Bradyrhizobium sp. AZCC 1610: one gene and its partner. The protein of the gene in region 1 binds, or shares a complex with, the protein of each later gene. Links are inferred from orthologs where the notes say so. Each region holds a gene or a part of one and is shown on either strand. Other genes may lie near its edges.

Region 1 (14,700 bases):
TGCCTCTTCCCAAGATCGTCCTTTCCGCCTCCGAGTATCCTCGTCTTGAGCAACTAGCGCGCGTTGCCGCACAACGAGGGGACGCGAGTGCGATGTTCCTGATGGTCGAGATCAATCGCGCGGAGATTATTCCGGACGATGCCCGCGATATCCAATCGATCATAACGATCGGATCCTGGATCACGTATGGGACAAATTGGGGTGTCGCGCGAAAGACGGTGCAGTTAGTCTGGCCAGAGGACTGCACGTCCGACCTTGCCCAGATATCCGTTCTATCGCCCTTGGGGGCTGCATTGATCGGCCTTCATGTCGGTGACCAGATGCCATACTTCGTCGCGGGCTGCATGAACGTGGTCAGGATCGAAAGCGTCACGGGACCCGAGTCCAATGTTGTGCCGCTGGTCCGAGCGGCCAAGTCCGTCGACAATGCCTCAATTGATGACGATCCAGGGCCCACCGCCGCCTGATTGAAGGAGACCGCAATGAGCCAGAATAAGCGAAGGACTAAATCCCAACTACCGCCCATCCACGTTACAGGCGACGAGATGCGTCGATTGAGAACGCTTGCGAACTCTAAAATGGACTTTATCCCGCGCGTTGTGAACTTCTTGGCGCACGAGTTGGACCGCGCCAGCGTGGTGCAAGATGATAGCGATCTGCGGAGTGTGGTTCGAATGGGATCCCAGGTCAGTTACCGCGACGACAAGACCGGCGAGGTCCGGCATTTGGTGTTGGTGTATCCGCACGATGCCGACATGCATGGGCGGATCTCGGTCCTTACTCCCCTCGGCGCGGCGCTCATCGGCCTGTCGGTCGGACAGGCGATCGAATTCCAGACGCCAGGTATGAAACGGGAAAATTGACCGTTCTCCGCGTTTCACAGCAGGAAGAAGGGATCCGGTATGCGCGACAATCGGTCTGAACATGCTATTCTGATTGTGATTTGCACTACAATAGGGCTGATTGGCCTCGTTTACGTCACGCAGTTGCTCATGTGATGATGCGCCAGGCGGGCCCTTCCTGGTCGCCGTTGGCGTGTCAGATCCATTCCATGACAATCGCGCGGACTGCTCGGCCATGACCTTCGCCGGGCGGCGAGTGCAGCTTAGGAGCTGCGCGCTAGAATCGCATTGCAGCGCGCCCGGTCGGCAACAATGAAAACAGGGCGTCGGACGGTTCGCAAGGCTACGCGACCCGGTTCCTTTGCAAAACCGACGGCGGTCGTGTGCAGTAGCGGCCCCCGACGAGACTTGCGTCGATCTGTTGGTCCGTCGCTTTCACGATCTCCGGCTGCTACGATGCGTAGTGGGCCGCTGCTTCTCGATCTGCAGCGGCCTCATCGCACGCGATGCTGCGCATCTGTTGGGTGATGTCGTTGCGGCGTTGGCCCGACGAGAAGGCCAGAAGCTGGTCTTTCATATAGGCTGCCGACTGACCCTCCTACTATGGGCTGCCAACCTTGTTGTCCGGGCCGCCGTGGCAGGACCCGCAGGGCGCGATGCCCCGTAGCGGTGCTCCGCAGATCACGATGCGCGGCTTCGGAACTCGCGGTGTCGGGTGATAGGCCGGCAGCCTGGGCAGATAGGCGTAGCAGGTCGCGATGTCGGTGATTTCCTGATCCGTCAGATCGACGCCAACGGAGACATCACAGCGTTGGTCCGGACGCCTGTGCGGAAGTCGAACAGTTACTTGTAAATCACGCTGGCGTACTGTCCGGCCAGATAAAGCGAACCGTGATAGATCATGCAAGGCTGCGCGAGGGGTCTTCAAGCAGCGGTGCGGCTATCTTCGGCCTGGCTTCGCGCATCCAGCTGAAGCCACTGGCCAATTCGTCCACAACAACCAGCGTACCACTGAAGCCTTCCAACATCATTGCGCTCCTGTTCTATCGTTCGAACGAGCGTAGCGGCTTGCCTTGATATTTTCGGCCGGCAGGGGCGTTGTGCCAGCCTTTGCTCCGGACATTGTGCCAGCCTTGTTCGGGACAAAGAGTGTGCATCCAAGTTGGTCTTCGAGCGTGCGGATGCGCGCGCTGACCGTCACAGGCTGACGTGAATCCGGTCGGCCGCGCTAACGAAGTGTCCACTCGTGATGACGGCCCGAACCTTGCCGGATCTGGGTCCATGCGAGACCTTACCTCAATAAAATCGATAATAAGTGACGATACTTTTCGTTTGTCAAAATTGATCGCGGGCATACGTTGACGGCAACGCTAGCGCGCCGGTCGTTGCACCGGCGAGGCGCATAGTGGAGGACCAGATGACGAAGAAATCATTTCGGAGATTTGAACTGGTGACTTCTCTGCTCAGAACGCTAAGGCGGGTCATGGACGCCCGTTTGCTTTTGGTTAGTCCCGAAAGTCTCGACAACGAACGGGCATCGCTCTTACGGCCTGGATCTATCGATGAAGGACGCTTGCGGCCGGCGCTAATACCCATTCGCCCTTACAGCAGGCGACTCTAGCACAGCGCGCAACAGCTCCTTCAAGCGTCCGTTTCGACGCCAAGCCCGTGAGTGAGCGTGACTCCGTTGTCGCCGATGCAGGGCGGAGCCTCAGATATCGGCAGCCAAATGCGCCGATTATGAGCTCAGCGTACCAACCTACAAAAGGGAGATCCCGCATGTATCAAAAAATTCTCCTAGCTTTCGACGGTTCACCCGATGGCCGCGAAGCACTGGTTCAAGCCGAAAACTTAGCATTAGCATGTGGTGCGACAGTTCATCTTCTTGCGATCATAGACCCGTCCGAAAGCATGCTCATCGTTGAGGCAATGTCTTTCATTCCCGACAATCAGCGTTTTGTAGTCCAGACCGTACTTGACGAGGGCGTGAAGCGGTTGCGACGCGCTGGATGCACTGCAACCAGCGAACTCAAGTATGGCAAGCCAGCGGAACAGATAATTCTGTCCGCAACAGACATAAGCGCGGATCTGATCGTCGTTGGTCATCGGGATCAAGGGACGCTTGCGCGTTGGTTGAACGGGTCGGTCGGCGAATCAATCTTGCATCAACCGCCATGCAGCGTGCTCGTAGCCGTAAAGTCCGAGCAAGGGGCGAGTAACGTCACGCCGATTCAGCAACGGAAGGCGCGGGGTAAAGGATAAACTTCATGTTGAAAACCTCTGCTGATGGGCGCCTTCATACGTGATGACAAACTCGCGATAATCCGCGACCTAGATAGAATGTACGAACAGCGGATGTGCGCGATGGCTCGCGGATTGATGGCGGCTCCAATCCTGCTGATGATCGACGAGATGAGTTTGGGACTGGCGCCCGTCGTCGTGGAACAGTGATGGATGCGCTGGCAACGATCCGTTGCGAGGGCGTGACGATTTTATTGGTTGAACAGGACGTCAATCTGGCTCTGTCGATTGCCGATCGAGGTTACGTCATGGAAACCGGTCATATCGTTCGTAGCGGGTCCACCAAGAAACTCATAGACGATCCTGAAGTCCGGCGTGCCTATCTCGGACTCGTTGAGACGTCAGCTAATGACGGAAAAACCGTCGAGAGTAGCGTCTGTCCTATGTGATAACCGGCCGCGAGGACACAGTTTCGTATCAAGTCGGAAGGAAGGCAGGTTGAGTTGCTAGTTCCGCTTAAAGTCGAGCATGCCATGACCAAGGAAGACGCGATTGATGAACTTAGATCGCTGCAACGGAACGGTGAAGGCTCCAACGTGCACGCGAACGCCGAGACGGTTCTTTGCGACTTCCTTGATGCAGCCGGCTATGGAGAGGTCGCACGCGAGTTCCGGAAGATCCACGAGATGTATCCGGTGGTGACCCCTAGATATTCGAAGCCTTCTTGGCCGTCGTAGGCAGAAGATAGGCGAACGGCTACACCAAGGATCGTCCGTGCTGAATTGTTGGGTCCAGCTCCATCATTCGGGCCTCCGGACATCCAAGGCAGCGGTGTCGATTGGGAGAGTCCGTTACGATTTCGAACGAGGAAAGCGTGCTCAGCGATGGAGAGGGCGAGTAAACGGCAATCACGGCGCTGGCGGTTGATTGATCAAGAAACATGCACTCAAACAATAATAAAATTCGATTGTCGCCTGCATCCTCCGATGAGACACAATAGCAGATGTGGCGGATGTCGAAGGCCACGGGAGCATTCGGCGCTTGTATCACTCGCGGGTGAGCTGCTTGATCGGAGCTAGTGATGCCGACTATGTCGAGAGTTAGCGACGCGCCCGAGAGAGGTCACGCATATCCGAGCGGCTGGCGCCGCTATCTTTACTCAACCAACCACAAAGACATTGGCACGATGTACTTCGTGTTTGCTATCTGCGCAGGTCTGATCGGTGGAATCATTTCAGTTGTAATTCGGATGGAATTGCAGCAGCCGGGCCTCCAGATTTTCACGAACACGAATACCTACAATGTATTTGTAACCGGCCACGGCCTGATCATGATCTTTTTCACGCTCATGCCGGCGATGATGGGTGGATTTGGCAATTGGATGGTGCCGCTGATGATCGGCGCGCCGGACATGGCGTTTCCGCGCATGAACAACATATCGTTTTGGCTACTGCCTGCATCATTTGCACTGCTCATTATCTCGATGTTCGTCGAAGGCGAGCCCGGCTCGAGCGGCGCCGGTACCGGTTGGACGCTGTACGCGCCGTTGTCGACCTCGGGCCATCCGGGACCGGCCGTCGATTTCGTAATCCTGTCGATGCATATCGCGGGTGCGTCTTCGATCCTCGGCTCGATCAATTTCATCACCACCATATTCAATATGCGGGCGCCGGGTATGAGCCTGCATAAAATGCCGTTATTCGCCTGGTCGGTCCTCGTGACGGCCTTCCTGTTGTTGCTGTCGCTGCCTGTGCTCGCCGGCGCCATTACCATGCTTCTCACCGACCGCAATTTTGGAACGACGTTTTTCGCGGCGGAGGGCGGCGGAGATCCGGTATTGTATCAACATCTTTTCTGGTTCTTCGGTCATCCCGAGGTTTACATCATGATTCTGCCGGGCTTCGGCATCGTCAGCCACGTCGTTTCCACATTCAGCCGCAAGCCGATCTTCGGCTATCTCGGAATGGTCTATGCACTGGTTGCGATCGGATTTATCGGATTTCTCGTCTGGGCCCATCATATGTACACGGTCGGGATGTCAAGCACCGCCCAGGCGTATTTCGCGTTGGCCAGCATGGTGATCGCAGTTCCAACTGGCATAAAGATCTTTTCCTGGATAGCAACCATGTGGGGCGGCTCCATAACATTTCGAACGCCGATGCTGTGGGCGATCGGATTCATCTTCGTGTTTACGGTCGGCGGTGTCACCGGTGTTGTGCTCGCCAATCCGGGCATCGACCGGACGTTGCAGGACACTTACTACGTAGTTGCGCATTTCCATTATGTACTGTCGCTTGGCGCCGTATTCGCGATCTTCGCAGGTTGGTATTATTGGTTCCCGAAAATGACTGGATACATGTACTCGGAAGCCCTCGGCAAACTGCACTTCTGGCTGACCTTTGTCGGCGTCAACCTTGCGTTTTTTCCGATGCATTTCCTCGGATTGTCGGGAATGCCGCGACGAGTTGCAGATTATCCCGACGCATTTGTAGGCTTGAACCAGATTGCCTCGATGGGGTCCTATGTCTCCGCAGCCGGTCTGATCGCGTTCTTCGTGGGCATGGTTTATGCCTTCGTACGGAAGGAGAGGGCTGCGGACAATCCGTGGGGACCTGGCGCAACCACGCTGGAGTGGACGTTATCTTCGCCGCCACCGTTTCATCAATTTGAGATCTTACCCCGAATTGAATAGATCAATTCTACGAGCTCTACAAATCAGCCGCGCCGACGTGGCAAAGGAGCCGGCAGACGCCTCCGATTCCGCGTCAACGATGCTCCGCTTTGCGTCGCACGCACGGTAGCGGTTGAAGCCATCGTTAAAGGGATCCGAGCCCGTGCGCAGACCGAAAGGTGTCACACAAGGCACTCCATTCTCATCCAACCGCAAAAATGTATTCAAGCGTCAATAGAATTCGTTTGTCTAACGTCCTTGCAAGATGGATCCTCAAGTGCTGCCGAGACGATCTTAAAGCGAAGCGGCATACGCGGTGACAAGTGGAGAGTGATTGTGATCAAGGACATTCTGGTGACCCTTCCGGCGGGCGATACGCCGTCCTTCGCGGTGGACTACGCCGCAACAGTCGCCAGAACTTTCAATGCGCACCTCACGGGCATTGCATTTGTGCAAGACGTGGCCAGCTCTGGAGCGTTGTTTGACTGGGCTCCGACGATTGTTCTGGATGATTATCGTCGAGAAGTGGAAGCTGCCGCTGAAGCTGCCAAAGCCCGGTTCGAGGAAACGTGCCAGCGAGAAGGCCTCTCCGCTGAATCGATGATTCTCAACGCGGGAGCGGTCAGCCTTCCTGAACTCCTTGCACGCGCAGCGCGGAGGTTCGATTTGACAATCCTTCCTCAGGCTGACCCGGAGGACGAGCGGTCGGAGGAGGTGATGATCGAGGCAGCCTTGCTGGGATCCGGTCGCCCAATCTTGCTCGTTCCCTATTTCATGGAAGGCGCAGTCAAGTTTGACCGGGTTCTTGTTTGCTGGGACGGCAGCCACAACGCCGCGCGCGCGATAGCCGACGCGATGCCATTCCTGAGATGCGCCAAACAGGTTGAAGTAGTAACCGTTGCGACTGATGGGAGAGCGAATGACAGCACGGCCGGACTGTGTATAGCACATCATCTTGCCCGGCATGATGTGATCGTCGAAGTGAGGAATATTGTCGCTCACGGCCAAGACGTGTCACTCAGGATTCGTTCTCATGCGGCGCAGCACTCGGCAGATCTAATTGTTATGGGTGGCTATGGGCATTCGCGGCTTCGCGAGTTCGTTCTAGGTGGCGCGACGCGCGACATTCTCGAATCGACGGTTGCTCCAACCCTGATGTCACGTTGAACTGACCACCGGCAACCCTGGTAGCGATAATCTTGAACTTAGAGTTCGCGTCCGCCCGCAGTTTCTTGGATTTGCGAATGGAGGGAAGCAGGACGTGAAATCACCCGGATGGAGGCGTGCTGTGTCCACTCTCTTCTGACCATCGCGCTGCCCGCGTCCGATCGCCAACTTGGAAGGGTTAGCACGCGTGCCGCGGAGCAAGGCGACACGGATGCGGGCCTGACGGGGGAGGTCGATCGGGCAGCTCTTGAACCGGCGATGGCGCCGCAATGCGAGACGCAACCTCAACTGCCGTCTGCGATTGTGATCGTGGCGACGCTTTCTCACCGGAGATGTCCCGTTGCGCCTCGGCTTTATGAACGACATCTCAGAGCCGCCGGCGTTGCGGCTCGCCTTCGAGGAGGGCGGCGCGAACATCCATCGCGTGCCCATCCTTCGGCCGTATTGAACGCGCCACGGATTACTTGTCGGCAGTATCCGATATGCGTGCGAGAGAGAAACAAGATAGTCTTCATCTTTGGGCGCCCGAACGAGGACTCTTGTGTAAACTTCTGTAGTGTTGGGGCGAGACACCGTACATAGCCTTGAAGCTTCTACCGAAATGGGTCATATCGGAAAATCCCCAGCCGTACGCGATGTCGCTGATCGTCCGATGTCCTTGCAGAGGGTCTTCAAGCGCTATTCGACATCTCACAAGTCGCCGGGTTCGGATCAGGCGCGTAATCGAGGTGCTCTGCTCGCCGAGGAGTGCGTTGGCATACCGAACGCTAATTCCGGCGGCCTCGGCCACTGTTCGAGGATCCAGCGCTGGATTGCATAATCTTGATTCGATAGCTGTGCGCACGTTGAGCAGCGCGAGTGACCGCGCGGACGAAACGCGCGGTTTTGATAATCCCACCGCGTTCAGAAGTGACCATGCAATGACATCGAGTGTTTGATCTCTGGCGATTTCTTCCGCAGCGCACGGAATGGAGCCGGCAATTCCGGGCAACATCGCTACGAACGATGAGGTCGAACCGAACCGGGGATCGCACGCCGAGATTGGAATTGCAACCATCTCGCGTGTTTGCCCAAGGCGGGCTCTTAGATCGGCCCTAGGAACCTTCAGCACAAGTAGCTTGGATACGTCCGAGAATCTTGCAAAATAAGGTAACAGCGGGTCAACGAGCGTCACGTCGCCCGCTTGCAGTATGACTTGACGGCCGTTCTGCTCTATCGCGACTGAGCCTCTGACCTGCTGACAAACGAAAAGGCTATCGCTCTCCGATTGCGCGATGTGCAGCGCTGTACGTGTGACTGTCATGGAGGAATTCTCGAAAAGAACAAGCCCCATATCTGCGATCGACCCGCCTTCGATCTGTGCTTCAAAAGTCTGCTTGGACGCCGGCTTTGAGGAATGTCCCGCAATGTTTCTGCACGCAACGTCATGCCAATAGTCAAACCGGTCTCGAGGATGTACATCCATCGTCGAAAAGAGTTTATCCATCTGGGGTGTACCTACGTAGCCGAGGAAATATGCCTATATGGCCGAGTAACCTTTGCGCCCAGTAATAAGATGATAGCAAGAATCAATCTGCCGGCACGAATGAAATATCGCAGGGGCAACATCAGATCGCGTTCGACGGTCTGACGGGCTTGTGCGGCTCCATAACATTGCCGCATGCCCCAAAGTCGCAGGCGAATTTCACGAAACCAGATGCATGGAAGGCACGGGGATTGGCGTCCTTACGCCAGAGGTCTGTAAATGACGCGTCAGATATACATAGGTCTCAGGCTTGGCAGAAACGAACCATATACTTTGGGGCAGCCCAACCCTTCTGGGGAGCTGAAGAGAGCCGTCCGTGATCAGTAGTGGACATGAAATGTCCCACGTTTTCGTTGTTGATGATCAGAATCACTTACGTTCGGTCCTTGCTATGGTTCTCCGCATTAAAGGGCTCGAGGTCGTCGTGGCCGAAAGCGGTGGGGCAGGTTTGCAGGAGCTCGAGGACTCGAATTTTGAGTTGGTTGTCATCGACATTTTCTTGCAGGACGGCATGGGCGGCATCGAGCTTATTAGAATGCTGCGGGAGCACGACCCAAGTTTGCCTATCATCGCGATACCGGGCATAGCGCCGATCGATTTACTCACGCAGTATCCCGAGCTCAGTAGTGTGATACGTCTGTCGAGCCCTTTCGTCCAATGGAGCTGAATGCTTGCCGCTGACGAGGCTACTCAGTCAAACCTGTGATGAAGGCACGCACAACTCTTTGGTTGTTCTAATCATGACAATGAGCAAAGTATGAAGGGTGGCGAGAATAGGATCGCGCTCCTTATCGATGGAGTAAACCTTTCGGCGAGCGCCAAGGCGCTCGGTTTCGACATCGACTACCAACGCCTGCTGACGGAATTCCGGACCCGCGGAACGCTGCTGCGCGCGAACTATTATACGGCGATCATCGAGGATCGGGAGCCTTCCTCGGCTCGTCCGTTGATCGAGTGGCTTGATTACAATGGCTACACCGTCGTCTCCAAGGCAACCAAGGAATTTATCGACGCCAGCGGCCGCCGCAAGATCAAGGGCAACATGCATGTCGAGCTCGCGGTCGATGCGATGGAGCTCGCGGAGCATGTCGACGAGATCGTGCTGTTCTCCGGCCATGGTGATTTCCGCTCGCTGGTCGAAGCGGTGCAGCGCCGCGGCGTCCGCGTCACCGTGGTCTCGACGATTTCGAGACAGCCGCCAATGATCGCCGATGAGCTACGGCGACAGGCCGATGTCTTCACCGATTTATTGGAACTGGAATCCAAGCTCGGCCGCGAGCCGCAGAAGCGACGGCTCTCTCGACGCAAGGATCGGTGCGGGTAGTTACTTTCAACAGGCTAGGGCATCGGGCAAAAAGTCGCTGCCCCCTTCAGTACATCCCACGCAGGCACGTGTGAGGGCCCATCAAACGATTGGCGATGCTTAGTGCGCCGGGCTCATTGGTTTCGAGGGCAATCTTCTGAGCCAGCATGACGTCACCGGCCGCTAGATAGCCAACTGGCCCGAAGCACCATCGGCAAACGGCCTCACCCGCGCTGTTCAGTTCCTCAATATTCGTCTGCGTACCATGGCGGATCCTAAAGACGCTGCCGCTATGGCTGCCGATGACGTCGAAATACGCAAATCGCTCATAGCAGGCGAGTTGCTCCGGCGAGAGCCACTGCTTTAGGAGCCTTAGAGCGCGGGCATGACCACTACGTTGTATGGAATGCTGTGCGAGAATCCCAGCAAGCAGCAACATCAGTATAATGATGATCAACGAAATGGTCATCGCCATCTGCGACATGCATTGATCAGCTGCCAACCAGCCGCGGAAAGAACAGTGTTTCGTCCGCGGTCGGATCGAAATTTTTGATAACCCGGGGCTCGCCAAGCCCAGAGCGAGCGGCCGCCGTGAAGCCAGCGCCCGTCAACTCCAGGAAACGCTTCTCTGCCAGCGCCAGCTCAGCGTGATCATTGCTATCGAAGGTATGCCGAGTATCGCCGGAGCGGTCCATCACTATTTGAGTTGACATGTAAGCACTCCCTTTGAACGAAAGTGTAAGGCCCCCGCGCAGCAGCTTTCTCTATCAAGAACGAAAACTGACGTTAGTTCCAAAGGTCTGGAGGCATAGTGCTCAATCCGATTCGACTTCTGGTCCTATCGTGGCTTGCTTTACGGGTGAACTGAACTTCGTGCTTTCGCCTTAGTCGCGCCGCTCGTCATCATCGTTGGCATAATCTAAAGACCTTCCTGCAGGAACCAAACCCACCAACTAGCGTCAATTGGATACCCTTTCCACGCGAGGTGCTGCTATGCCTGCTAACCCCCAAAGCACTGCAAAGATCGGAAATCATCCCCTTCATCCAATGCTCATCCCGTTCCCGGTTGCATTCCTCGTCGGTGCATTCGTCAGCGACTTGGGATTCCTAGGTACCGGCGACAGCTTCTGGGCGAGAGCGTCCATGTGGCTGATCGGCGCCGCGATCGTGATGGCGCTTCTCGCCGCTCTGGCAGGCTTTGCGGATTTCTTCAGCGAACCCCGTATCCGCGCCTTGTCCGATGCCTGGTATCACATGATCGGCAACCTGACTGCGGTGGTCATCGCGCTGGTCAACTTCGCACTCCGCTACAGCCAAGGCGCCGAATCCGCGATCAGGCCATGGGGCGCAGTGTTGTCTTTTGTCGTGGTTGGCATCCTGCTATTCACCGGCTGGAAGGGCTGGGAGATGGTGTACCGCCATCGGGTGGCTGTCCTCGATGCCCCCGAACAAAGGGCGGCCGGCACGACGGATACGCGGCCGCGGGGCCCGGGACGTCGCAGCGCCGCGTAATGTTTTTGCCTAAGTTAGGCGAAACGGAAAGGAGGGCTGCTGCCCGGCCAGGATGAACCGCCGCCAATGCCCGCGCGTGACCGTGTGCCTTATGGGCAGCTCGGAGACATGACGCCAAGTGGCGGCGGACGCTGCACGCCTTACGGTCCTGCGCGCGCGATCGATTCCGACCTTGTAGTGTACCGCTACCGGTGCATTCTTCTTCGGCGCGGCGTCCACGATAGGCTCCGTGCTCGATGGCCTCGCCGATAGCCACAAGGCGCATGCGCACGATGTCTGCAATGGGAACACCCAAACTTTGTTCGATACCTCTTTCGCAATTGATTCGATCTAGGGGAGAATAACGGCGTGCGCGGTAGCCGCCGCCATATGAGGGCCAATCCGCTCGCTGCGGCGAGGGCTCCTCCATTTTCATGCCTGGCGGCGGAAGGGCGGCGCCAGCCTCGGCATTCGGCTTGCCAAAGGGACCCACCAGTACGAGGATTGCTCCGATTAAGAGCAGGAGACCGACTGCAATAGTTGCGGCAGCTTCGTAGTCATGTCGATATGTCCGCAGTGTTGGGGTGATCGCAATCACGCAAATTAACAGCAAGGCCGGTCCGAGGATCCGAGCAAATAGATCCCAGCGGTTCGCACCGACTTCCCACCAAGTCCAAACCAGGGTGAGCAGGAAGGCCAGCAGGTAGATCCAGGCTCCCTCGGCCCGACGTTGGCCCAACAGATAACCTGATACGATAAGCCCGACACCGACCAGCATATAGTAGAACGACCCGCCCGACGCGACCAACCAGGTGCCGCCTGCCGCGAGCGCCGCCCCAAATCCCACCATGGCACCGGCGGTGCCTTATGCCATCCAATCGGCTGCTGAATTCCTGCGGAGCATGGCATAACCTTAACAGACATGTCGCCACTCGGAATGGAGAGCTGAAACGGCGGCTAATTGCCGTTCAGTTCATCTTCGATCGGCTGAGCATACTCATGAATTGTGCCGTGGCGTTGCCGAAGGCCATGGCAGTTAGGACAAGGACGACGCTGTCCGTCATAGTCAAGGTAAGTCCCTGAGGTCGGATCACAGGATTTGAAGCGTTGGAAACAGTAGGCGTCATTTTGGGCCGCCTGCGCCTTGCTGTTGGCGATAGCGCCCCCAATGATTGCGCCCGCGGCAAGCCCGCCTACCGCCGGCCCCCAAGCCGTAGTGGCGATGATAGTCATGTCGCCAACCATGTGCCGTCAGCCATGGTGCTAGCGTCCGCCGCGCCATTGGAGCTTGACGGCTGTATCCACCTCAGGGGCGACGCCCGTGCCCGCGATCAAGGGAGCTGCCAAGGCTGAGCCGGCAAACGCGCCAGCGCGGAAAGATGACGGCCGCGGCTCGCAAACTGCGATTGAACATATCTTTTCCCCTGTGCTTTGCACTGACCAAAGTCAATCCATCGCATTACGGGTGGTTGCATCAATGAAGGTACGCATACGTACAGAAGAGAGAGCGCGCTGGGAAAGCTCGCCTGGTCTGGGCTTGCCCCCGAATTGGGTGTCTCAAAGAGAAAGCTCGAAATTCCCATGACAAACGGTTGGTCGCGAACAAAGTCCGCGTCCTTACTTGATGTTTTATCGTTTATCCCAGGGATGAAGAGTCGCGTTCTGCCCACCTGCCAGTTCAAGTACTCCTCACGGTGGAGGAAAGGCAGCACATCATCTTCGTGGGATCGGCCGGACCCTTCGCGTTGGATGGATTGCAATCCTGATGTTCGCCTTATGGATGTTGAGAGACATAGTCTTAGTGGCGTTCGCCGCCATTCAGAGCGGCCAGATCACTGAGCAGCTCAAAACTGGCCGAAAACGGAACCGCCTTCGATACTGCCGATTGGCAACGGAAGCTGGCAGCCGCCCGGCGTAGAACGGATTTCATAAAGCGTCCAATAACGGGAAGCCGATGCGCACCCTGCCGCCGCATGGTCACGAGGTTGATTTCGCGCAGATGCTGTGTCTGAGGCCAGCTTGCGATCACGGAGGATCTGTCACCCTTGCTTTGAAGCCAAAGCCGAGGCGCGGCTGAATCTTGCCCTGAAATCCAATTCGCGCCGGACAGCGCAGATAGAAGGAGAACCCAGCCCTCTCACCGCGACTACGCGCTACGACAGATGTCTGATAGCGTACCAAGGTTCGCAATCGTGATCTGCAGAGTTGAGCCTTCGTGGTATGTCTGGGTTGCCATCTGTCCCCCACGGATGGCAGTTCCTCTGAAAGCCCAAGGCCCCAACTCCTTACTCGGAGTTGGGGCATTTCTTTTCGCGAGAGTCGCAGATGATAGTCTTCGTCGTTGGCTCTTTAGCAAACGCCTAGCGCTGTCACGCACCTAGGTTGCATAAGTCAGAGGCACCAAGTTCTTTAAGACGTATAAGCCCGCTCGGTGGTATAGCTTTCCGAACCACTCTGGGTGACGAACTGCGTTGTAAAATCTCCGCGGGTTGAGGGGACGAATAGCAGCCCTCGACGATCGATTTCGCTTTACGTTTTCTACGATCTAGATCAAGACCAGCGTCGTTCGCGACAGTTCCTGATCACCAAGATTATCGGGAATCATCCGCATCCTGTCCCGAGGCGAGGTCAGGGAGCGGCGGCAAGGATTGCCGCAGTTCCAGTTTGGCGTCGATTGCGCTGAAAGACGCTGACGTTTCGAATATGCAAGCCTCTTCGACTAGGCATCTATCCTAGCATCAGACGCCGCGACCATTGCCAGGTGGCTGCTTTTGCAGCTCTCGTCGCCTTGTTGGCCGGTGAGGCTGTGTTCTAAGGCAGAATAGCTGGAGTCGTCGGTGCAGAGCGGCCATCGTCGGCTGCAAGTTATCGCTCGCGATGTTAGCGGCTGACAGGCAGCGTCTCGGCAACCACTGGTGCAGCGTCCGACGGTGCCGGCGCCAGCAGTATGCCGGCCACCGCAATCGCTATGAACATCGCCGTAAAAAGGATTGTCAGGGCCAAGCGCATCGTCATTTCTCCCATAGGATTATGAAGACGGTCTCGCTCAAATGGATTTCTGAGAGCAGGTCGATAAAAGCCGAACGTCGCGAGAAAGTTCGCCTGCACTTTCGATAGACGGTACGTTTTCGCACCACTGCAAACATCTCTTCTTTCCCCAAGCACGCTACTCGCGATCTGGAATCGGGTTTTGTAGCTCCAGCGCCCGGAGCACGCCGCCCGTTACGATAGCTGTGAAGAAGGCGTGTCGCCTGCGTAGGTCGGCCAATCCGTGCTCGTCGAGCTGCTGCAGGTAGCCGCGTCGTTTGTCCAACACGGGTGGAGGCAGCGGATCGGCTTGGCGGGTTTCAGTCGTCAGCTGTTGTATCGCGGCGTGCATCATCTCCTCACTCACGAGGTTGACCACGTGTCGACCTTGATGCGGCCTGCATGTATCCAACGAAAATGGACGAGTGTCGTA
Region 2 (14,768 bases), 4.2 Mb from region 1 along the record:
CATGTGCGCGATGATCTGCTTGTCATCCAGCGTGAAATCGACGCCGTTGGTCTGCGCGCCGTCGCGCAGCGTGGTGTCGAAGAGATAAAGGCGTTCGCGGCTCATGTCGGCGCTCCCGGCGCGGCGCTGGCGGCCAGCGTCTTCTGCATCGTGGTGTTGGCGAGCCATTCACCATTGAGGGTTACGGTGTTGCGCTGCATGGCGACGTAACCGCGCTTTTTGAAAAACGGCTCTGCGTTATCGCTGGCATCGACCGTCAGATGCTTGGCGCCACGCGCGCCCGCCAGCTTCTCCAGCGCATCGACCAGCATCGAGGCAATCCCCTGCCCCGCCACGCTTGGATGGACGAAGAGCATGTCGATGTGATTAGGCCCTTTCAGCGAGGCGAAGCCGACCGGCGCGTTCTGGATGGTCGCGATCAGGGTCAACTGCCCGGCAAGTTTCTTGCCGAACGATTCCTCGTCCTCGGCAGCCGCAGCCCAGGCCTCCTGCTGCGCTTCGCTATAGTCATCACCGGTCAGCCCCTCGATGGCGGCAACGAAGATCGCCGCCAGCATTGGAACATCCGCCGCGAGATACGGTCGCAAGCCAGGTTTGGGCAACGCCTGTCCCATCGCGTCAAAACACTCCGAACAGTCGCAAGGCGAGCACGACCGCGGCAACGATCAGCGCCCATTTGACGAAGATGTAATAGCGCCAGTGTTTCGGGAAAGGCGTATCGGGACGGGTCATCACGCGATCTCCCATGTGGTCACGGGTTTGCCGTCGGCATCCTTGCCATCCTTGATGGCGACGCCCATCGCGGCAAGCTCGTCCCGGATACGATCGGACTCCTTGAAATCCTTCCGCGCACGCGCCGCCGTGCGGTCCGCAACCAGCCGATCGACCTGTTGCGGATCGATGCCGCTTGCCTGCTGCTTGCGTCCCTTCCATGCGGCACCACTCATCGACAGAAAACCGAGAAGGCGAAGCGAGGCCGCGAACTCACCGCGTTCGCGCTCCCCGCCGGACGCCGCCGCACTGCGCAGGCCGTGCAGCACAGCCATGGCCTGCGCCGTGTTGAGATCGTCATAGAGCGCCTCGATCATCGTCGGCGACGGCTGACCGCCCTCTGCGTCGGCCGCGACCGCGTACCAATCGTCGAGTGTCTTCGCGCTCTCTTCCGCACCCTTCGTGGTCCAGTCGAGCGGCGAGCGGTAGTGCGTCTTGAGCATGCTCAGGCGCAGCACCTCGCCCGGCCAATCGGCCAGCATCTCGCGGATCGTGAAGAAGTTGCCGAGCGACTTCGACATCTTCTCGCTTTCGAGCTGCAGGAAGCCGTTGTGCATCCAGACATTCGCCATGCGGTCGGAATGAAAGGCGCAGCAGGTCTGCGCGAGTTCGTTCTCATGATGCGGAAACACCAGGTCGATGCCGCCGCCATGAATGTCGAATTTCTCGCCAAGATGCTTCCAGGCCATCGCCGAGCATTCGATGTGCCAACCCGGACGTCCTTCCACCTTGATGCCTGATGGCGACGGCCATGACGGCTCGCCCGGCTTCGACGGCTTCCACAGCACGAAGTCGGTGTTGTCGCGCTTGTAGGGGGCGACATCGACGCGGGCGCCCGCGATCATTTCGTCGAGCGAGCGTTTTGACAGCGCGCCATAGCGCGGCATCACGGAATTGGCCTCGTTCATCGCCTGCGGGGAGAACAGCACGTGGTCCTCGGCGACATAGGCAAAGCCGCCGGCCACGAGCTTCTCGATGATCGCCCGCATCTCCGGGATGTGCTCGGTCGCGCGTGGCTGCACCGTCGGGGCCAAGCAGCCGAGCGCGGTGACGTCGTCCTGATATTGCCGATAGGTCTCTTCGGTGACCTTGCGGATCGCCTCGTTCAGCGGCACGCCGGGATAGTCGCGCGCGGCGCGGACGTTGATCTTGTCGTCGACGTCGGTGATGTTGCGGACATACGTCACATGGTCGGCGCCATAGCGATGGCGCAAGACGCGGAACAGCACGTCGAACACGATCGCCGCGCGACCGTTGCCGATATGGGCGAAGTCGTAGACCGTCGGTCCGCAGGCATACATGCGGACGTTGTCGGCATTAAGCGGCACAAATGGCCGCTTCTCCTTCGTCAACGTATCGTAGAGGCGTAATTCCATGGAAAACCCATCCGTTGCGGCCGGGCGTCCAGTGATCTCAGTTTTTGAGAAAAGACGGCCTCAGCCAGCGAATCGCTAGCTAATAATCTCGCGGCAAATGCTGCAGATGGCGAGGAGACCGTTCATGGTTCCACCATTGCGGGATCGAGGGGATGTCGTCAAGGCCTTGCTTGTGCCCGATTTGGGGCCGATCAGGCCGCCGAACCCCCGCCATTCGCTGCCGCCGTTCGGGCTCATGGTTAATCATTATTAACCCTTTGGGCCTATCTGTGCGGGGCGATCCCTTTCCCCTGCCGGTGTCTCCATGCAACTTTCCTCCGCACTCATTGCCAGTGCGTTCCTGCTTGCCGCCTCGGCCGCTTCCGCCGACAGCCGCGTCTTCATCGTGGCCAACCAGGCCGACGGTTACGGCGTCGACCAGTGTCTCGCCAGGGGCGACAAGTGCGGCGCCCATGCCGCCCGCTCCTATTGCCAGTCACGGGAATTTGCACAGGCCATCGCCTACCGCCGCGTCGATCCCGACGAAATCACCGGCGCAGTTCCGAAAGACGGCGGCGATAGATGCTCTGGCCACGGTTGCGGCGAATACGTCGCCATCACCTGCCAGCGCTAAAGGTAATTACTCCGGAGAATCAAGGGCTGGTTGCCACATCTGCGCCCCGGAAACGACGTGACGCTGCCCCGAGAAGCAGGTATTGGATGCGGCCTTGGTTGCAGAACGCCGCCTTGGCCGCGCGATTAAGGCTTTCGAGCCGCGCGGATCAGCTCTCAATGGCCGGATATGCTGGAAATTCGCAACACTCCGCTCTCCCTTCGAATTTTGACCTGCGCCATCCTGCTCGGCATCGCGACCCCGGGCGCGCCCGCTTTGGCGCAGACGAACGACGATGCCATGGCGCAAATGAACCAGGACGCCCCGCCACAGCAGGGCGCGCAGGCCAATCCGATCTGCATCCGGCTCGAAGGACAATTGGCGACCATCGACCGTGGCGCCGGTACCGGCGACCCCGCCAAGGATGAACAGATCCGCCGCTATCAGGAAGCCCAGGCCAAGCAACAGGCCGAACTCGATCGGGTCACGTTGCAGGCCAAGCGCATGGGCTGCGAAAGCTCGGGCTTCTTCTCGCTGTTCAACGGCCGGTCCGCCCAGTGCGGTCCGGTCAACAACCAGATTCAGCAGATGCGCGCCAATCTCGACCAGATCACCACCAGCCTGGAGCGCCTGCGCAGCGGCGGCATCGGCGGCGCCGACCGCGAAAACCAGCGCCGCTCGGTGCTGACGGCGCTCGCGCAGAACAATTGCGGCCCGCAGTATGCCGCTGCCGCGCGCGGTCCCGGCAACTTCATCGACAGTCTGTTCGGCAACAACCAGACGCTGCCGCCGCCCAGCGCCGAACTCGGCCCGCCGTCCGGCACCTTCCGCACCGTCTGCGTCCGCACCTGCGACGGCGGTTATTTCCCGGTGTCGTTCGCCACCTACCAGGCGCGATTCCAGGACGACGAGAGGACCTGCAAGGCACTTTGCCCGGCGACGGAAGCGACGCTGTTCACCTACCGCAATCCTGGCGAGGACATCAACCAGGCGGTCTCGATCAACGGCCAGCCTTACTCGTCGCTGCCCAACGCGTTCAAATTCCGCACCGAGTTCAACGCCTCCTGCGCCTGCAAGGCCGCAGGCCAAACCTGGTCGGAAGCGCTGAAGTCGGTCGACGACAGGGCCGGGGTCGAACAAGGCGACATCATCGTCACCGAGGAGAGCGCGAGGCGGATGCAGCAGCGCGCGCAGAAGGGCGCGACGCCACCGCCCACCGCCAACAAGAAGGGCACCACCGCCGCCGCGCCGCCTGCGACAACGCCGCCGCCCGATACGACCGCCACCGCCAGCGACAAGGACAAGCCGGTCCGCACGGTGGGCCCAACCTTCATCCCGCCGAAGCAGTAGGCGGGCTACCCTCGAACGCTTCGGGCAACGCGGGCGGCAGCGCGATCTCGGGCTCGCAATGCGATGCCCGGGCTCCCATTTCGCGGCTACGGCTCGCGTTCACGACTCCACGGGAAGAGAACGGCCGGGAAATCTGCGGCGTAGCGGTGTCCTTTTCGCAGGTGGGGTTCTTCCTGTGGAGGGTTGGGATTCGGCTCCACCACTTTCCGGTACAGATGCCAGGTGGCATGACCGAGCACCGGCAGAACGACGGCGAGACCGACGAAGAGCGGTATCGAACCGATCACCAGCAGCGCCGCGACAATCAGCCCCCACCCGGCCATCGCAACCGGATTCATCATCACAGCCCGCAGCGACGTCCGGATGGCGTCGATTGCAGTCGCATGGCGGTCGAGCATCAACGGAAACGACACGACACTGACGCACAGCGCCACGACCGCGAACAGAAAACCAACGCCGCAACCGACGATGATGAGCGACCATCCTTCCGGCGTCGTCAGCACGCGCGTTGCGAAATCGGGGATGCTCGCAGCCGGTGCGTGGCCGAAGATTGAAACGTAGATAGCGTTCGCTGCGCCGATCCAGGCTCCGAACAGAACGAGCAGAAGCACGCCGAGTTCGATCATGGCGCCGAAAGCCGGAGCGCGCAGCACGTGAAGCGCTTTCGATACGTGAACTTCCTCGCCGCGCTCGCGGCGGCGGCTGAGCTCGTAGAGCCCAATCGCGGCAAAGGGTCCAAGCAGGGCAAAGCCGGCGGCCAGCGGAAACAGCAACGGCAGTACCGAATAGCCAAGGACCATCCTGAACAGGGCAATACCGAGAACGGGATAAATCACGCACACCACAACCGCGTGACTAGGCATGGCCTTGAAGTCTTCCCAGCCCAGGCGCAGCGCCTCAGTCAGGTCGGATAGTTCGATTTTGCGAACGGGATATGTGGCGGCGTCGCCGAATAGGTGCCGTCCAACCTTTGCGATGTTGTCGGAATACGTAGTGGCCATGAATGCACCCTCCCGTGCTGAAAGCCGCGGCGGCGAAACGGCGCGCTTTCCAGCCACGCGTGTCCGCCCTCATATGCGGGAAACGCGATCGAGCCGAGTACGGCAAACCCAGGTTCCAAGAAGGAGCTTAGCCGGACGAAACTGGTCGCGACCTGCCCAACAAGCTTAGCGCTATGGGACCCAGGCAGCGCTCACGGTTCGGTGAACTGTGCACGTTCACGGTCATTTGGTGCATTGCGTCATCATCAAACGATTGTGCTGGCTGCTGACGCTCGCCAGCTTGCTGGCATCCGCGCAGCGTCCCGACGCTCAAGTGATCTATTGACGCCGGCGCCGACGCGTACCATCCTCACTTCTGACGCCCCAGATCCGATGAAAGCGGTCGCAACGTGTGCTCGGTGCCACGTTTGGATGTCGCGACCGGTCAAAGTGGGCGAGGCTAGACGCACTGCGATGGCGCGTGTGAAGTCGGCCATCGAGACTGGCGTGAGCTCCGCCCTTTAATTCGTCTCCGTTGCCTTTAATGGCAAGAAGGAGCGAGGGATGGTTGTCGCGTTCATACTGCTTCTGGTCGCAGTCGGCTCGGTGCTGTTTCACATCTACAGCCCGTGGTGGTGGACGCCGATCGCCACCAACTGGCGCTACATTGACGACACCATCAACATAACCTTCTGGATCACCGGGGCGGTTTTCTTCGCGGTGATCGCGTTCATGGCCTATTGCGTCTTCCGCTTTCACCACAAGGAAGGAAGACAGGCAGCCTACAATCCCGAAAACAAAAAACTCGAATGGTGGCTCACCATCGGGACTGCGATCGGGGTCGGAGCCATGTTGGCGCCCGGCCTGGTGGTCTGGCATCAGTTCGTCACGGTTCCGGCCGACGCTACCGAGATCGAAGTCATGGGCCAGCAATGGAACTGGAGCTTCCGCCTCCCCGGCAAGGACGGTCGGATGGGCACAACCGATGTTCGCTACGTCAGCTCCGACAACCCTATGGGTTTGAACCCCGACGATCAGCACGGGCAGGACGACGTTGTCATCGCAAGTGACGACTTGCACCTCCCCGTCGGGAAGCCGGTCAAGGTTTTGCTTCGCTCCCTCGATGTCCTGCACGATTTCTATGTGCCCGAGTTCCGCGCCAAGATGGACATGGTCCCGGGCATGGTCACCTATTTCTGGATGACCCCGATCCGAGCCGGAACGTTTGATGTTCTCTGCGCCGAGTTGTGCGGCGCAGCGCACGCGCAGATGCGCGCCAAGGTTTTCGTCGACGAAGAGAGCGACTATCGGGCCTGGCTGGAGAAGCAGAAGACGTTTGCGGAATTGTCAGGCCGAAGCGCCGTTAAGAGGGCGACGTACGAATCCGGCGGCAAATAAGAAATGCTGCTGCGAAGATGGATTGGGCGCGCAAGACCCTCTCATCGCGCCCTGATGGAAGAAACGACCGGGAGGTAAGTCGATGGTCGATGTCCCGTATGATAGAATCGCAGACGTTCCGCCTGCCGAAGTGCCGGAGGTTGAGCTCTATCACCCCAAGAGCTGGTGGACGCACTATGTCTTTTCGCAGGACGCCAAAGTCATCGCCATCCAGTACTCGCTGACGGCGACGGCAATCGGGCTGGTGGCTTTGGTGCTGTCGTGGCTGATGCGGCTGCAACTGGGATTTCCCGGCACATTCTCCTTCATTGATGCGAACCAGTACCTTCAGTTCATCACCATGCACGGCATGATCATGGTGATCTACCTGCTCACGGCGTTGTTCCTTGGAGGCTTCGGCAACTACCTGATCCCGCTGATGGTCGGCGCCCGGGACATGGTTTTCCCCTATGTGAACATGCTGAGCTACTGGGTCTACCTGCTCGCGGTCATCGTGCTGGCGGCGGCCTTCTTCGTGCCCGGCGGGCCCACCGGCGCCGGCTGGACGTTGTACCCGCCGCAGGCGATTCTCTCCGGCACCCCCGGGCAGGATTGGGGCATCATTCTCATGCTGTCCTCGCTGATCCTGTTCATCATCGGCTTCACCATGGGCGGGCTGAATTACGTGGTGACCGTGCTGCAGGCGCGCACGCGCGGCATGACGTTGATGCGCATGCCCCTGACGGTGTGGGGCATCTTCACGGCTACCGTGATGGCGCTATTGGCCTTCCCGGCGCTGTTCGTCGCCTCCGTCATGATGCTGTTCGACCGTGTTCTGGGAACCAGCTTCTTCATGCCGGCCCTCGTCGAGATGGGGCAGCAGATGAAGTATGGCGGCGGCAGCCCGATCCTGTTCCAGCACCTGTTCTGGTTCTTCGGCCATCCTGAGGTCTATATCGTCGCACTTCCGGCCTTCGGCATCGTTTCCGATCTGATCAGCACCCATGCGCGAAAGAACATCTTCGGCTATCGCATGATGGTGTGGGCGATCGTGGCGATCGGCGCGCTCAGCTTCATCGTATGGGCGCACCACATGTATGTGAGCGGCATGCACCCGAGTTTCGGGTTCTTCTTCGCCACCACGACGCTCATCATCGCGATCCCGACCGCCATCAAGGTCTACAACTGGGTGCTGACCCTGTGGCGCGGTGACATCCATCTCACCGTCCCGATGCTGTTCGCCCTCGGCTTCATCATCACGTTCGTGAACGGCGGGCTCACCGGCCTCTTCCTCGGCAACGTCGTCGTCGACGTCCCGCTTTCGGATACCATGTTCGTCGTCGCGCATTTCCATATGGTGATGGGCGTAGCGCCGATCATGGTTGTGCTGGGCGCGATCTATCATTGGTACCCCAAGGTCACGGGACGGATGCTGGATGACTGGATGGGCAAGTTCCACTTCTGGGTGACGTTCCTCGGTGCCTACCTGATCTTCTTTCCCATGCATTACCTTGGGCTGCTCGGAGTTCCGCGCCGCTATCACGAGATCGGCGAAGTGGCATTCATCCCGCCATCGGCCCAGACGCTCAATGCCTTCATCACCGTGGTGGCATTGATGGTCGGCTTCGCCCAGATGGTGTTCCTGTTCAATCTTGTCTGGAGCTATTTCAAGGGCAGGCCCTCGGGTGGAAATCCATGGCGGGCGACAACACTGGAGTGGCAGACGCCGGAGACCCCGCCCGGGCACGGCAACTGGGGCAAGGAGCTCCCGGTGGTCTACCGCTGGGCATATGACTACAGCGTGCCGGGCGCTGCCCAGGACTTCATTCCGCAGAACCAGCCGCCGCGACCGACACAGGCCGTTCAGGAAGCTGCGCCATGAGCGCCATCATCCTGTTTATGGCGGTGATAGCGGTCATCGTCGGATGGTGGCTCTCGCAGCAACGGCTGACAGCCAAACCCTGGTTGGAAGAAGGTCCGATCGATCGCTTCCCGGGCACGGGAGCAATGACCTTTCCGGCAGCGAAGATCGGACTGGGAGTGTTTCTCGCGGTCGCCAGTTCGTTGTTCGCACTTTTCATGAGCGCTTATTCCATGCGCATGAACATGGTGGACTGGCGGGCGCTGCCCGTGCCGGGGCTGCTATGGTTCAACACCGGCGTCCTGGTCGTGAGCAGCGTCGCGCTGCAATGGGCATACGTGGCCGCGCGCCGAAACAACATGGACGGTGTAATCGTCGGCCTGTGCGCAGGGGGAGCGTCTGCCGTAACATTCCTGATTGGGCAATTGCTGGCGTGGCAACAGCTGAGGGCGGCGGGCTATTTCGTCGCGTCCAATCCAGCCAATTCCTTCTTCTACATGATCACCGCGGCGCACGGGCTGCATCTGATCGGCGGTTTGGTGGCCCTGGGCAGAACGACTGCCAAGGTGTGGCGTGGCGCTGAGATGCCCCAGGTGCGCCTGAGCGTGGAACTCTGCACGATCTACTGGCATTTCCTGCTGTTGGTCTGGCTGGTTTTGCTTGGTCTGTTGACGGGCTGGACAGACGATTTCGTCGACATCTGTCGCCGGCTGCTCAGCTAGGGAGAGACCAGATGGCAGAGACGGCGCTGACAAACTCTGAAAAATCGCCTGCGCAGACCGCCGGCTGGAAGGGCATCGCCGCCGACTGGTCCTCGGATCAGCGCGCTTTCAAGAACGTCTCCTGGGGGAAGGCCATGATGTGGATCTTCCTCCTGAGCGACACCTTTATCTTCAGCTGTTTCCTGCTGTCCTACATGACTGCGCGAATGTCCACGACCGTGCCGTGGCCGAATCCGAGTGAGGTATTCGCTCTCACAATTGGCGGGCATCATATCCCCCTCATCCTGATCGCCATCATGACCTTCGTCCTGATCAGCAGCAGCGGGACCATGGCGATGGCCGTCAATTTCGGTTACCGCCGTGATCGCACCAAGACCGCGGTATTGATGCTGGTCACAGCGGCACTTGGCGCAACCTTCGTCGGAATGCAGGCCTTCGAATGGACCAAGCTGATCCAGGAGGGCGTACGGCCCTGGGAAAACCCGTGGGGAGCGGCGCAGTTCGGCTCCAGCTTTTTCATGATCACGGGCTTTCACGGCACCCACGTTACATTCGGCGTGATTTTCCTGGTCGCTATCGCACGAAAGGTTTGGCGCGGAGATTTCGATCACGGGCGCCGCGGCTTCTTCACGAGCAGGAAGGGGAATTACGAGATCGTCGAAATAATGGGCCTGTACTGGCACTTCGTCGATCTTGTGTGGGTTTTCATCTTTGCCTTCTTTTATCTGTGGTGAGGTCAGCGCATGGTAGACGCAGCGGTACATCTAGAACGACAACAACCTTCGTTACACATGCCTGTGCATGAAGCACACGTATCAGGAGCCGTGCACGCAGAGGGGCAGCAGCATCCGATCAAGCTCTATCTCGTGGTCTGGGGATGGCTGTTCGTCCTCAGCACCTTCTCTTATCTCGTCGACTACTTCGGCTTACACGGCTATCTCAGATGGTCGCTGATCCTGCTGTTCATGGTGTTGAAGGCCGGCTTGATCGTCGCCGTCTTCATGCACATGGCCTGGGAGCGGCTGGCGCTCGCCTATGCCATCCTGCTGCCTCCTGTGCTGGTGCTGGTGTTCGTGGCCATCATGGTGTTCGAATCCGAGTACACGCACCTCATACGGGTCCTGTTCTTTGCTGCGTCGCCGACCTAGAGCTCTTTCCGTTTCGATGGAATCGAAACGGGGCTCTAGTTTCTTTTTTGACGCGTTTTCGCTAGGTTAGACCAGGGCGCGATGACTTAAACGTGCGCCTTAGAGTTTATCCGTCAAATACGTCCGCCGACGCGCGGCCGACGCGCGCAACCAGCTTCTCGTCGGGCGCGGGCAGCGCCTTGCCATTGTCGCGGAAGCGGTTGGTGATGGGATAGCGGCGGTCGCGGCCAAAGTTCTTTTCCGTCACCTTGACGCCCGGCGCCGCCTGCCGCCGCTTGTATTCGGCGACATTGAGCAGCCGATCGATCCGTGTCACCACGTCGGCCGGGAAGCCGGCCGCGATGATCGTGGCGAGCGGCTCCTCGCGCTCGACCAGCCGCTCCAGGATGCCGTCGAGCATTTCATAGGGCGGCAGCGAATCCTGGTCGGTCTGGTCCTCGCGCAACTCTGCGGTCGGCGGCCGGGTGATGATGTTGACCGGAATCACCTCGCCGGATGGCCCGAGCGCGCCGTCCGGCTTCCATTCGTTGCGCAGGCTCGACAGGCGGAACACTTCGGTTTTGTAGATGTCCTTGATCGGATTGAAGCCGCCGTTCATGTCGCCATAGATGGTGGCGTAGCCGACCGACATTTCCGACTTGTTACCGGTCGTGACCACCATCGCGCCGGTCTTGTTCGAGATCGCCATCAACAGCGTGCCGCGGGTGCGCGCCTGCAAATTCTCTTCGGTGATATCGCGCGGCAGCCCGGCGAAGGGTTTTGACAGGATCTTTTCGAATCCATTCACGGCGTCTGCGATCGGCAGCACCTCGTAGGGAAAGCCGAGCGCTTTCGCGAGCTTGGCGGCATCGTCGAGCGATACTTGCGCGGTAAATCGAAACGGCAGCATCACGCCGCGAACCTGGTCGGCGCCGAGCGCATCGACCGCGATCGCCGCACACAGCGCGGAGTCGATGCCGCCGGAGACGCCGAGCAGCACGCCCGGAAACCCGTTCTTTCGGACGTAATCGCGCAGGCCCAGCACGCAGGCCGCGTAATCGGCCTTGTCGCCCTCGACCAGCGGCACGACGGGCCCGGAGCAGCGCCAGCCGTCGGCGCTTTTGGTCCAGCGCAGCGTGGTGATGTTTTCCTCGAAGGCGGGCAGCTGCGCCGCGACCGAAAGATCGGCGTTGAGCGCGAAGGAAGCGCCGTCGAACACCAGTTCGTCCTGTCCGCCGATCTGGTTGAGATAGACCAGCGGCAAGCCGCTCTCGGTGACGCGGGCGACCGCGATCGACAGCCGGAGATCGTTCTTGTCGCGCGCGTAGGGCGAACCGTTCGGCACCACCAGGATTTCCGCGCCGGTCTCGGCGAGACACTCGACGATGTTTTCGTATTCTTCTGATTCTTCGAGCCAGATGTCCTCGCAGATGGGAACGCCGACCCGGACGCCGTTGACGGTCACCGGCCCCGCGGCGGGACCGCGGGCGAACAGGCGCTTCTCGTCGAACACACCGTAATTCGGCAGATTCGCCTTGAAGCGAAGGGCTGATATGCGGCCCTGATCGAGCAGCGCGCAGGCATTGTAGAGCTTGCCGTCTTCGACCCAGGGCGTGCCGATCAGGATCGCCGGGCCCCCGCCCGCCGTCTCGCGCGCCAGCTCCTCGACCGCGCCGCGGCAGGCCGCCTGGAACGCGGGCTTCAGCACCAGGTCTTCCGGTGGATAGCCGCAAATGAACAATTCCGGCAGCACGACGAGGTCGGCGCCATCGGCTTTCGCCCTCTCGCGCGCCACCCGCGCCTTGGCGGCGTTGCCCGTGACGTCGCCGACCGTCGGGTTCAATTGCGCCAGCGTGATCGTAAAGGTGGGTTCGGTCATGGGAGCAATGGTGCCTCGCACAAGAGCAAACTGCAATTGCTCGCTTTAGATCGCGCCTATGCGTTCGGCGAGGGCAAACAGCCAGAACACCCCGGCCATCAGCAGCGCGACGCCGACCGCCGCCGAACCCATGTCCTTGACCCGCCCGATCTGCGGATCGTGGTCGGTGGTGAGCCGGTCGGCGAGTTTCTCGATCGCGGTATTGAGCAACTCGACCACCAGAACAAAAGCGACGGCCGCGACAAGTTCCACGCGGCGCATGACCGTAGCGCCGACCAGCCAGGCCAGCGGCACTGAAAGCGCCAGCGCGAAAATTTCCTCGCGAACGGCCTGCTCCGAGCGGATCGCAAAGGCGAGCCCGTTACGCGTGTTGATGGTAGCCCGCCAGAGTCGCAGCAAGTCAGAGTCCCGCTGCAGCCGGCATCGGCTTTTCCTTGCCCGCGCGTTCCTGCTTGAGCAGTTCGGCGATCAGGAAGGCCATGTCGATCGATTGTTCGGCATTGAGGCGGGGATCGCAGACCGTGTGATAGCGGTCGTTGAGGTCCTCGTCGGTGATAGCACGCGCGCCGCCGATGCATTCGGTGACGTCTTGCCCGGTCATTTCCAGATGCACGCCGCCGGCATGCGTCCCCTCCGCCGCATGGATGGCGAAGAACGACTTCACCTCCGACAGCACCCGGTCGAACGGACGGGTCTTGTAGCCCGAGTTCGAGGTGATGGTGTTGCCGTGCATGGGATCGCAGGACCAGACCACGACGCGCCCTTCCCGCTGCACGGCCCGAATCAGCGGCGCGAGGTGGTCGCCGACCTTGTCGGAGCCGAAGCGGTTGATCAGCGTCAGGCGTCCGGGCTCGTTGTCCGGGTTGAGGATGTCGATCAGCTTCAATAGCTCATCCGGCTTCAGCGAGGGACCGCATTTCAGGCCGATCGGGTTCTTGATGCCGCGGAAATACTCGACATGGCCGTGGTCGAGCTGGCGGGTGCGGTCGCCGATCCAGATCATGTGGCCGGAGGTCGCGTACCAGTCGCCGGTGGTGGAATCGATCCGGGTGAAGGCCTGCTCGTAACCCAGCAGCAGCGCCTCGTGGCTGGTGTAGAAATCGGTGGCGCGCAGTTCGGGATGGCTTTCGAGATCCAGCCCACAGGCGCGCATGAAATTCAGCGCGTCCGAAATGCGGTCCGCCAGTTCCTTGTAGCGGCGCGACTGCGGGGAATCCTTGAGGAAGCCGAGCATCCACTGGTGCACGCTGCCGAGATTGGCAAAACCGCCGGTCGCGAACGCGCGGAGCAAGTTGAGCGTTGCCGCCGACTGCCGGTACGCCATCAGCTGGCGCTGCGGATCGGGGATCCGCGACTCCGCTGTGAAGGCGATGTCGTTGACGATGTCGCCGCGGTAGCTCGGCAGCTCGACACCGTTGATCTTTTCCGTGTTCGACGAACGCGGCTTGGCGAACTGCCCGGCGATGCGGCCGACCTTCACCACCGGCAGCGCGCCGGCATAGGTCAGCACAACCGCCATCTGCAGCAGCACGCGGAAAAAGTCGCGGATGTTGTTGGCGCCATGCTCGGCAAAGCTCTCGGCGCAATCGCCGCCCTGCAGCAGGAAGGCTTCGCCCGCGGCGACGCGCGCCAGCGCCTTTTTCAGGTTGCGGGCCTCGCCGGCAAACACCAGCGGCGGAAACGTGGCGAGCTGCGCCTCGACATCGGCCAATGCCTTGGCATCGGGATAATCGGGGACCTGCAGCACCGGCCTGGTGCGCCAGCTATCGGGCGTCCACCGCTCGGACATGACGTTAACTCCTGAGCAAAAACCGCTACTTACAAGCGATTGTGAAGGCCGGGTTATACACAGGCCTTCGGCCGACCGCCAGTTAGATTTCCGGTAGTCCTGACAAGCCCTTGCGGCAAAAGCCGATTTCGCTTCTGTTAATAGCCGCTCGCAACCTGAGGAGAAGAAGCAGTGGCCGAGCCGGGGCTGGACGACGTATTTAGCGACGATATCACGGTGCCCGCGACGGATGGATATCCCCTTGCCGCGACGCTGTTTCTGCCCCGCGGGGCCAAGCGCCATGCGGTCCTGATCAATTCGGCGACCGCAGTGCCTCGCAAGCTCTACCGGAGCTTTGCCGGCTATCTCGCCAGGCGCGGCTGCGCGGTTCTCACCTACGACTACCGCGGCACCGGCGACTCCAGGCAGCGGGGCGCTGACCGGCTACAACCAGCCGAAATCGCTGGTCGGCTTCAAGGCCTCGATGTCGGACTGGGCCGCACAAGATATTACGGCGACAGTCGCCTGGATGCGGCGAGCGCTACAAGGCGCTCCCCTTCGCCTATGTCGGACATTCGTTCGGCGGCCAGGCGCTCGGTCTGTTGCCGAACAATTCGGAGATTTCGCGCGCGCTGTTCATTGCAGCCCAGGCCGGCTACTGGAAACTGATGACGGCGCCGGAGCGCTACCGCGTCTACGCGATGCTGAATTTTGTCGGCCTCCCGCTCACCCGCGCGCTCGGCTACATGCCGGGCAAGGCCGGCCTCGGCATGGACCTGCCGAAGGATGCGTTCCTGCAATGGGTCGGCTGGGTGATGAGTCCGCGCTATCTGTTCGACGACGCCAGGCTCGACGCCGTGCGGAATTTTCCGAAATACCAGGGCGCGTTGCGCGCTCTGCATGTCCGACGATCCCTGGGCGACGCGGCCCGCGGTCGAATTGCTGTGCTCGGGATTTACCTCGAT

The links.
Region 2: the proteins of ctaD (region 1) and V1279_RS11220 are in contact, whole or in part, in a solved structure (PDB 7CUB), measured with the Escherichia coli proteins. The link is inferred for Bradyrhizobium sp. AZCC 1610 from one-to-one orthologs.

The regions. Positions count from the first base shown.
Region 1 is NZ_JAZHRR010000001.1:6,512,289-6,526,988, reverse strand. The notes cover bases 3,585-6,469. They hold ctaD (cytochrome c oxidase subunit I), read left to right. Parts: upstream 3,585-4,164; coding sequence 4,165-5,775; downstream 5,776-6,469. Other genes in these bases: V1279_RS31995 (universal stress protein), read left to right, coding at 6,091-6,469; V1279_RS32005 (hypothetical protein), read left to right, coding at 3,617-3,820. In the rest of the region: V1279_RS32035 (GreA/GreB family elongation factor), read left to right, coding at 1-467; rnk (nucleoside diphosphate kinase regulator), read left to right, coding at 483-863; V1279_RS32020 (hypothetical protein), read right to left, coding at 1,742-1,870; V1279_RS32015 (universal stress protein), read left to right, coding at 2,622-3,104; more of V1279_RS31995, read left to right, coding at 6,470-6,921; V1279_RS31990 (helix-turn-helix domain-containing protein), read right to left, coding at 7,433-8,407; V1279_RS31985 (response regulator), read left to right, coding at 8,784-9,113; V1279_RS31980 (LabA-like NYN domain-containing protein), read left to right, coding at 9,204-9,770; V1279_RS31975 (hypothetical protein), read right to left, coding at 9,817-10,233; V1279_RS31970 (hypothetical protein), read right to left, coding at 10,241-10,462; V1279_RS31965 (DUF2231 domain-containing protein), read left to right, coding at 10,743-11,261; V1279_RS31960 (BA14K family protein), read right to left, coding at 12,198-12,473; V1279_RS31955 (hypothetical protein), read right to left, coding at 14,407-14,700. UniProt on the Escherichia coli protein: Cytochrome bo(3) ubiquinol oxidase is the terminal enzyme in the aerobic respiratory chain of E.coli that predominates when cells are grown at high aeration.
Region 2 is NZ_JAZHRR010000001.1:2,348,723-2,363,490, reverse strand. What follows is about bases 7,949-10,901. They hold V1279_RS11220 (heme-copper oxidase subunit III family protein), read left to right. Parts: upstream 7,949-9,040; coding sequence 9,041-9,763; downstream 9,764-10,901. Other genes in these bases: V1279_RS11210 (NAD+ synthase), read right to left, coding at 10,284-10,901; V1279_RS11215 (cytochrome C oxidase subunit IV family protein), read left to right, coding at 9,773-10,177; V1279_RS11225 (cytochrome c oxidase subunit 3), read left to right, coding at 8,325-9,029; V1279_RS11230 (cbb3-type cytochrome c oxidase subunit I), read left to right, coding at 7,949-8,328. Also shown: cimA (citramalate synthase), read right to left, coding at 1-105; V1279_RS11260 (GNAT family N-acetyltransferase), read right to left, coding at 102-614; cysS (cysteine--tRNA ligase), read right to left, coding at 732-2,147; V1279_RS11250 (hypothetical protein), read left to right, coding at 2,452-2,760; V1279_RS11245 (DUF2865 domain-containing protein), read left to right, coding at 2,929-4,089; V1279_RS11240 (DUF2189 domain-containing protein), read right to left, coding at 4,176-5,090; V1279_RS11235 (cytochrome c oxidase subunit II), read left to right, coding at 5,634-6,467; more of V1279_RS11230, read left to right, coding at 6,550-7,948; more of V1279_RS11210, read right to left, coding at 10,902-12,035; V1279_RS11205 (diacylglycerol kinase), read right to left, coding at 12,081-12,434; V1279_RS11200 (class II 3-deoxy-7-phosphoheptulonate synthase), read right to left, coding at 12,436-13,824. UniProt on the Escherichia coli protein: Cytochrome bo(3) ubiquinol terminal oxidase is the component of the aerobic respiratory chain of E.coli that predominates when cells are grown at high aeration.